2 regions of the Prosthecomicrobium sp. N25 genome follow, and region 2 is predicted to be linked to the other one. Evidence: riboswitches for the same ligand, from Rfam matches in the RefSeq annotation. Region 2 holds a riboswitch; the other holds the start of a gene.
What was found. A riboswitch is a leader RNA that binds a small molecule or an ion and turns the genes downstream of it on or off. The one in region 2 is predicted to bind S-adenosylmethionine.
Positions count from the first base shown of each region.

Region 1: another riboswitch for S-adenosylmethionine. It lies ahead of WBG79_RS03635 (hypothetical protein); the one in region 2 lies ahead of WBG79_RS02250 (O-succinylhomoserine sulfhydrylase).

Region 1 covers NZ_JBBCAT010000001.1:793,497-797,906, reverse strand. The annotation lists gene WBG79_RS03640 (VIT domain-containing protein) at 1-1,501, shown strand, start outside; SAM-I-IV-variant riboswitch at 1,679-1,783, shown strand; gene WBG79_RS03635 (hypothetical protein) at 2,047-2,709, shown strand; gene WBG79_RS03630 (calcium-binding protein) at 2,753-4,171, opposite strand.
Region 2 covers NZ_JBBCAT010000001.1:476,405-480,814, reverse strand. The annotation lists gene WBG79_RS02265 (sigma-70 family RNA polymerase sigma factor) at 1-57, opposite strand, end outside; gene WBG79_RS02260 (carboxymuconolactone decarboxylase family protein) at 47-511, opposite strand; gene WBG79_RS02255 (2'-deoxycytidine 5'-triphosphate deaminase) at 641-1,741, opposite strand; SAM riboswitch at 1,875-1,953, shown strand; gene WBG79_RS02250 (O-succinylhomoserine sulfhydrylase) at 2,022-3,236, shown strand; gene WBG79_RS02245 (CDP-alcohol phosphatidyltransferase family protein) at 3,241-3,849, opposite strand; gene apaG (Co2+/Mg2+ efflux protein ApaG) at 4,009-4,410, shown strand, end outside.

The sequences.
Region 1 (4,410 bases), 320 kb from region 2:
GGTTACGGTCGGCGACGTCTACGGCCGATCGCCGCTGCCCGATTCCGACGATCTCCTGACCGGAGGTCCGATCGCCGAGGCGGAGATCGCGGTCTCGGCCGACAGCGGTCGCGTCTTTCTCGGCGGGTCGCTTGTCGGCGCCGGACGGGCGACGGTGCTGCTGAACCGCCCAATCGACCTTCGGATCGAGGGGCTCGTGCCGCGGCCGCTGACCGCAGCCTTCGGCGACGGTCGCGTTGTCAGGCTATCGATCGACCCTGCGTCCGCGGGAGACCATAGGCTCGATTGTGACATCCTGGTGGACCAGTCCGGGTCGATGAATGAACGGGACCAGACCGGCCGGACGAAGCATCAGGCGGTCATGGGCGGGCTCGAGCGGGCCGCGGGCGCGATCCGTGCCGGCGACGTCGTCAGGCTCTGGCAGTTCGACAGCAGCCACCACCTGATCGGAGAAGCCCATTCCGGGCGAGACCTTTCCGCACTGGCAACCAAACTCACCGGCCCGTGTGGCGGCACCGAGATCGGCGCGGCCCTCTCGGATGTCGCGCGCTGCGACGGGACCCGGACCATCGTGGTCGTGACGGACGGCAAGAGCCACGCGCTCGATGTCCAGGCCCTCGCCCAAACCGGCCGTCGCTTCGTTGTCGTGCTCGTCGGCGAGGACAGCCTGGAGGCCAATGTCGGCCATCTCGCGGCGCTGACCGGTGGGGAGATCTTTGTCGCTGCGACGGAGGACACCGGGCGGATCCTCGCCGCGGCGATTGAGGCGGCGCGAAGCCCGATGGACGAGCTCGTGCCGCGCGGTCGGTCGATGCCGGAGCAGCTGACCGTCCGCCGCGCCGGCATGGTGATCCGGGCCGAGCTGATGGTAACCGAGGGCACCATCGCAGCGGCCCAAGAGGGTGTGGCGGCGTACGCCGCGTCCCTATTCATGGCTCACCTCGACGAGGCGGGCGCAACGGAACTGGCGGTCAGCCACGGGCTCGTCACCCACCTGACCAGCCTCGTGCTCGTCGACGAGGCTGGAGCAATCAGCGAAGGCCTGCCGGCCACGCGCAAGGTGGCGCTGGCTGCTTCCTCAGTGTACATAGCGTACTGCATTTCAATGCCAGACTTTTATTCGCCTCAGTTGGCACCCGATCCAATGGACGTGAACCGACATCAGCTCCGGAACAGTGCTGGGGCTGGTCGCGATGCGCCCACCAGTCGATCTGCGGGATCTGACCTCGCAAACCGGGTTCCATGGGGACGGATTTCTGACCCCTTCAGGCTGGCGGAATATCTCGAGCCGGCCCTTCTGGCCGAGGTCCACCAGCTCGCAAGGAAACCGGCCGTCCAGCACCTAGCGAAGTTGATCGGCGCAGACCCGGTGAGTGTCGCCCTGGGGCTCCTCGCGCGCTTGTCGGCCGACCGGTCCCGCCTCGCTGCTCGGATCGCCCGGCGCCTTCTCGCTGGGGCCGATGAAGAGGCGATCGAACTCGCCATCGCTGGTCTCGGCTGAGATGGGCTTTGGGCCGTCCGTGGCCGGATCGTCCGCGCAATGACTGCCGGGACCTTGGTCCGCACTTACCCGAACACTCCGGCGCAGGCGATCGAGTACTGCCTGCGTGCGGGGGTCTCAGCGCGCTCGATCGGCCCCCATGCGGCTTGGACTGCGCCGGAGATTGTGCTACGAATTGAACCACATCGAGAAGAGGGGCTCCCCCTCGCCAACCTGCCCGACCCGGGCAAGGTGGTGTCCGTGAGAGCGGGATGCGGCCGAATGGCAACGAAACGGGTCCAGACCAGCCAGACTGCGCGTGATCTCCTCGGTGCGTCCTTCGGCACCAGGAAGCGACACCCATGTCCGCCGTCACGGTTGTCGATTTCCGTCCGTCGAGGGTCCTTTCCCTCGGAAGCTTTCTCTGAGGCGCGTCCCGGACGCATCGGCCGAGTGGAGTGCCGGTGGGAGCCGCCGCACCGGCTCGCTCCGGCAGTAGCATCGCCAACGAGCCCAGACCCCCACGTTCCCGTCGTCGAAACCGCTCTTGCCTGAGGAGGACAATCATGCCCGACGTGAGCCGGTTCGACCTCGACTTCCGTCCTCGCTCCTATTGGGGACCGCAGTCGCTCAAGACGCATTTCGAGGCCAGGATCACCGGTGAGCTACGCCGGCGCGCCCTGGTCGGAGCCGACGAGGGCACCCCGCTCGATCCGGCCGAGGTGGTCTCCTCGCTCGACCAGCAGGAAAGGACATTTCGCTCCGCCATCCATCCCGCCTTCATGGGTGGCGAGTACCTGCCGAAGCTGCGCCCGAACGAAATCGAGATCGCCCGCGTCACGCTCAAGTCGACGACAACGGATGTCTTCTCGATCCGCGCCCGCCGCCTGAAGGACCGCATCGCCTATCGGATCCGGGACGAATACGACGACCAGGGCGCGGGCGACGGCTACACCGTCCGGCCCAAAACGTCCCGGCTGCCACTCACCATGCGGGAACTGATCCGCCTCATCGACGGCGCCCTGCCCGGCGGCCTCGTCGGCTTCTGGCGAGACCTCAACGTGGAGGGCGGGTCGGATCCGGCCGAAATGATCCACTTCGCAAGGGCATCGTCGGCCTACTATCCGCAGCTTGCCGAATGGTACAGGCAGGTGAACGACGAATGGTTCCGGGAGAACTGGGCGGCGGAGGATGAGGAGGAGGCGGAAAGTGTCAACGACATGAGTTGATCCGCTATCCCTTCATCTGTGCGGGCAATTGGCCGCCCTCGCTTCAGACCAGCAGCACCGCGTCATAGCCGGCGGCCGCCCGGCTCAGCGCGTTCAGATCCTCGATGGACTGGAGCGGATGCGCGCCACCGGTCACCCCTTCCAGCACGATGGTGTGGCTCGCCCAGCTGAGGGTCGTATTGCTACCGTCGTCGACCACGGTGATAGATGACGTATCGAATTTCGCCGGGTCGAGCACGTCGATGGTCGACCGGTCGTGCTCCACGAACGTGAAGTCGGTGATCGTGTCGTTTCCGGCATCGGCCGCGAAGCGGAACACGAAGGTGTCGGCCCCCTGGTTGCCCGTCATGAGGTCGTCGCCGGCACCCCCATCGAGGGTGTCGTTGCCGGGCTGGAGGCCGGAGCCGATGTCGCTCTCCCCATACATGACATCGTTGTCCGCCCCACCGAGGAGCCGGTCCGCGCCGGCCCCCCCCAGAAGACTGTCAGACGATGCTCCGGCATCCAGCCTGTCGTTGCCCGCTTCGCCGTGAAGTTCGTCGAAAAATTCACTGCCGTGTAGCCGATCCCGTCCATCGCCTCCGTACAGTTCCCCGCCTTGGCCGGACGAGAGCGTATCGTTTCCCTCGCCGCCGTAGATTTCGTTGAAGTCGCCTTGACCGAATATCAGGTCATTGCCTGAGCCGCCGGTGATTTCGTCGGCAAGATCACCGCCGTAGATCGTGTCGTTTCCGGCTCCGCCCGCGATGAGGTTGCTATCCGGCCCGCCGTAGATGAGGTCGTTGCCGTAGCCGCCGTCCAGGGTATCGAGAAGACCGCCGCCGCTCACGATCGTGTCGTTGCCCGCTCCGCCCTCCACGAGGTCGGCCCCGGCACCATCTTCGATCCAGTCGTTACCGTCACCTCCCTGGATCGTGTCGTCGCCGTCTCCGCCGGTCAGCCCGTCGTTTCCGGAGCCGCCGTCGAGCCTGTCATTTCCGGTGCCGCCGGCAAGCGAGTCCCGCCCGTTCTCGCCGAAAAGGCGGTCGTGCCCGGAGTCGCCCTGGATCCCGTCATCGCCGCCGCCGCCGAAGGCCGTGTCATCCCCATCCCCACCAGAGATTCGATCGCGGCCGTCCAGCGGCCCAAGCAGGCTCGCCGTCCGGTCGGCGTTGGCCTCGTCGCCGAAGAGCATGTCGTTTCCGAGACCGCCGTAGATCGTATCCTGCCCGCGAACAAGTGCGCTCTTGGTGCTGGTTCCGCCGCCGTAAGAACCCGTCCGCCCCTCGAGGACGTCATCACCATCGTCGCCCCAGAGAACGTTCTGGTTGAGCGTGCCCAGAATGGTGTCGTTTCCGTCCAATCCATACGCATCCACGGCCGAGTTCGGCCGAAGGGCCTGAAGATCGATGAAGTCCGGAGCGTTGGTCCCGGTGACGACCGGGGCGGCGAGACGACCGGCACTGCGGAACGCGCGGCTCATGTCATCCTCCATTTAATACTTAAATTTTATGTTAGTACTGCAAATTAGATCGCGCATCCGGACTTCGACTGATTAAGGAGCGGCTGCCAGGCCGCGACCCGACCGACAGTGGTGCCGCCCCCCGCGACGGCCCCGAGCTGAAGAAGCGCCCAGACTTCCTCAAGGACTGGTTAGACAGCGTCGAAACCCTCGACGGCAAGTCCGCGGTGGCCGCCCTCCAGGGCTAGCTCCGATGACGC
Region 2 (4,410 bases):
ATAGGCGAGGCGGAGGAGCCGCGGCCGCTCCGCCTCGAAGACCGCCTCAGGCCGCATCGCGGAGCTCCTGCGGCGGATGGGGGACCCGGAAGCCGACGTTGAGGCGGTTCCAGACGTTGATGGCCCCGATCGCGAAGGTGAGGTTGACCTGCTCGGCCTCGGTGAAGGCAGCCTTCAGGGCCTCGTAGTCGACATCCGGCGCGCGGGTCGCGGCGAGGTCGGTGAGCGCTTCGGTCCACCCCAGGGCCGCCCGCTCGCGGGGCGTGAAGAGGCTCGACTCGCGCCAGGCCGGGAGCATGTGGAGGCGCATCTCCGTCTCTCCCCGCTTCCTGAGGTCGGCGACATGCATGTGAATGCAGAAGGCGCAGCCGTTGATCTGCGAGGCGCGCAGCTTGACCAGTTCGAGGAGAACGGGGTCGAGGCCGCTCGCCGCCAGGGCCGCCTCGAGGCCGAGCATGGCCTTGAAGGCGGCGGGGGCGAGCTTGGCGGTATTGTCGAGGCGGGCGGTCATCGGAGGCTCCAGGTCTCGAGGTGGAATGCCTCCAAGACGAGATCACCGACCCCGATCGTGACATCGGGCGAAGCCATGCGCGAAAGATTTCGGCGGCGCCCTGGCGGGCAGGCGCGACCCCGGGCGCCCTCAGGGGCGGAAATGCTTGGAAAGCTTGAGGCCCTGGGCCTGATAGTTGGAGCCGATCCCCTCTCCGTAGACGCGCTCCGGACGCTCGGCCATGCGCTCGTAGACGAGGCGGCCGATGGTCTGGCCGTGGTCCAGGATGAAGGGGACCTCGTGGCTGCGCACCTCCAGGACCGCGCGCGCCCCCGCCCCGCCCGAGGCGGCGTGCCCGAAACCGGGGTCGAAGAAGCCGGCGTAGTGGACGCGGAACTCGCCGACGAGCGGGTCGTAGGGGACCATTTCGGCGGCGAAGTCGGGCGGCACGTGGACCGCCTCGCGGCTGACCAGGATGTAGAACTCGTTGGGGTCGAGGATGAGGTTCGAGCGGCCGCGCCGGTGGATCGGATCCCAGAAGTCGAGCACGTCGAGGGCGCCCTTGCGGTCGACGTCGACGACGGCGCTGTGGCGGCGGGCACGGTAGCCGAGGAGGCCGTCGCCGATCCGGCCCTCCAGGTCGATGGAGAGCGACAGGCCGCCCTGCAGGAGCGGCTCGGCGTCGTCGACGATGCGCTCGCGGCGGTGGAGGTCGAGGAGCTCGGGATCGGTGAGGCGGGCATCGCCCGAGCGGAAGCGGATCTGCGACAGGCGCGAGCCGGCGCGGACCAGGATCGGGAAGGTGCGCGGGCTCACCTCGAGGAAGAGCGGCCCGCGGTAGCCGGCCGGGATGGTGTCGAAGGCGCGGGCGGCGTCGACGATGACGCGAGTGAAGACGTCCAGGCGGCCGGTCGAGCTCTTCGGGTTGGCCGAGGCCGCGATGGCGTCGGGCAGCGCCAGGCTCTCCATCAAGGGCACGATGTAGACGCAGCCGGTCTCCAGCACGGCGCCGCCGGCGAGGTCGATCGCATGAAGCCGCAGGTCCGCGATCTTGTCCTCGACGCGGGTGTCGCGGCCGGGCAGGAAGCTGGCGCGGACCCGGTAGGCGACGCTTCCGAGGCGCAGGTCCAGGCTGGCGGGCTGGACCTGGTCGGGGTCGAAGGCGCGCCCGGCCGCGATCGCGCCGGCTTGCGCGAGCGCGCGGATCTGGTGCGCGGCCAGGATGCCCGCTCCGGTCACTGGTCCAGCCATGTGTTTCGGTTCCCCTTCGACGCTCCTTCTCTAGTCCAATCGGGGCGAGCGCAAAAGGCTCGCCGGCGGGTTCGCCGCCGCTGCGCGGTCGCGGCGTGGATTGACGCGGGCCGGGCGAAGGTCTATGCCCTCCTTCACACTCCGTGGTCATTTGAGCCGGCCGGCTTGCAGCCACGTTAAACAAGTCGCTAAAGGGCCGGGGAACGATGGAGCCCGGTCCCGCATTTTGTCGGCCGGGATTTTTTGTGCCCATCGCACGCGTTCCTGAAGGCCGAGCCGCATGACCAGCCCCACCCCGCGCCGCCGGCGCCCCGCCACCGAACTCGTGCACGGCGGCACCCTCCGCTCGCAGTTCAACGAGACGTCCGAGGCCCTCTTCCTGACGCAGGGCTTCGTGTACGGCTCCGCCGAGGAGGCGGAGGCCCGGTTCCTCAACCTCTCGCCGGGCTACCAGTACTCGCGCTTCTCGAACCCGACCGTGACCATGTTCGAGGAGCGCATGGCGATCCTGGAGGGCTCCGAGGTGGCGCGCGCCACCGCGACCGGCATGGCGGCCGTCACGGCCGCGCTCCTGTCGCAGCTCTCGGCCGGCGACCACGTGGTGGCCGCGAAGGCGCTGTTCGGCTCCTGCCGCTACATCGTCGAGGATCTGGCGCCGCGCTTCGGGATCGCGGCGACCCTCGTCGACGGCGCCGACCTCGACCAGTGGCGCGATGCGGTGCGGCCGAACACCCGGGCCTTCTTCCTGGAGAGCCCGACCAATCCGACCCTCGAGGTCTACGACATCGCCGCCATCGCCGACATCGCCCACGAGGTGGGCGCGCGGCTGGTGGTCGACAACGTGTTCGCGACGCCGATCTTCCAGTCGCCGCTCGAACTCGGGGCGGACGTGGTCGTCTACTCGGCGACCAAGCATATCGACGGCCAGGGCCGTTGCCTGGGCGGGGTCGTCTGCTGTTCGAAGGCGTTCCTGGACAAGCACCTGCAGGTCTTCATCCGCCAGACGGGGCCTTCGATCAGCCCGTTCAACGCCTGGGTGCTGCTGAAGGGCCTGGAGACCCTGCCGGTCCGGGTCGAGCGGCAGAGCGCGACCGCGGCGCGGCTCGCCGACGTGCTCGCCGCCCATCCCGCCGTCACCCGCGTCATCTACCCGGGGCGGGCGGACCATCCGCAGGCCGCGACCGTCGCCAGGCAGATGAAGGGCGGGTCGAGCCTGATCTGCTTCGAGGTCGCGGGCGGCAAGGCGGGGGCCTTCGCGGTCGAGAACGGGCTGGAGATCATCCGCATCTCCAACAATCTCGGCGACGCCAAGAGCCTCGTCACCCATCCCGCCACCACCACGCACCAGCGGCTGACCCCGGAGGCGCGGGCCGAACTCGGCATCTCGGACGGCATGATCCGGCTCTCGGTCGGCCTGGAGGACCCGGACGACCTCGTGGAGGACCTGGCGGCCGCGCTCGACCGGGTCAGGCCGGCGGCCGCCGCGGCGGAGTGACGGGTCAGGACCGGAAGGTCGTCATGGCGAGGCGCACCCGGGCGGCCGTGGTGAGCAGGCAGAGAAGCCCGAAGCCGACCGCGAGCGCCGGGAAGGCGGCGGGCCAGAGGCAGGCGGCGAGGAAGACCGCGATGGTCTCGGTGCCCTCCGCGAGACCGGTCGTGAAGTAGAGGGACTTGGAGCCGCGGGCGCGCGTCTCCATCCCGTGCTTCGCGGCCAGGATCGCGTAGCCGAGGAAGCTCGCCCCGTTGACGTAGAAGGTGACCAGCAGGAAGGCGGCCGGCAGGGCGTTGCGCGCGGGGTCGAGGGCCGCGAAGGCGAGCGGCACGGCGCCGTAGAAGACGAAGTCGCAGACGATGTCGAGGAAGCCGCCGAGATCGGTCTTGCGCGTCGCCCGCGCGACGGCGCCGTCCAGGCCGTCGGCGAGGCGGCTGGCGAGGACCAGGACAAGGCCGAGGAGCGTCGCCCCGGCGGCGATCGCGGCCGCGGCGCCGAGGCCCACCACGAGGCCCGCGGCCGTCAAGGCGTCCGCGCCGACGCCCGCGGCGGCGAGCCGGGCGCCGGCCCGGTCGAGCGGCCCGTCGACGAGCCGCCGCATGATGCCGTCCAGCATATTCGACCAGCCCCCCCTCGCCCGCCCGGCACCAACCGGCGCCAATCTATGCCGCCGGGGCCGGTAGTCCATGCGGCGATGGGCGGGCTTGGCCCTTGCCCAACCGTCCCGTAATAGCGCTATCCTGCTTATTCGAGAATGTGGTGCCGGATCCTGCCCATGCAGCCGAAGGGCGCGCAAGACCCCAAGTCACAGGCCTGGCGCTACGAGGCGGTGAGCCACGGCATCCGCGTCGTCGTCGCGCCCCGGTACCTGGAGGACCGGTCCGATCCGGGCGAATCCCGGTTCTTCTGGGCCTATACGGTTGAGATCACCAACCTGTCCCAGGAGACGATCCAGCTGCGCGCGCGCTACTGGCGCATCGTGGACGGAAACGGAAAGCAGCAGGAGGTTCGCGGACCCGGGGTGGTCGGCGAGGAGCCGGTGATCCTGCCGGGCGACTCCTACGAATACACGTCCGGCTGCCCGCTCACGACGCCGTCCGGCTTCATGGTCGGCCACTACCAGGTGGAGACCGGTCGCGGCGAGCGGCTGACCGTCGAGATCCCGGCCTTCTCGCTC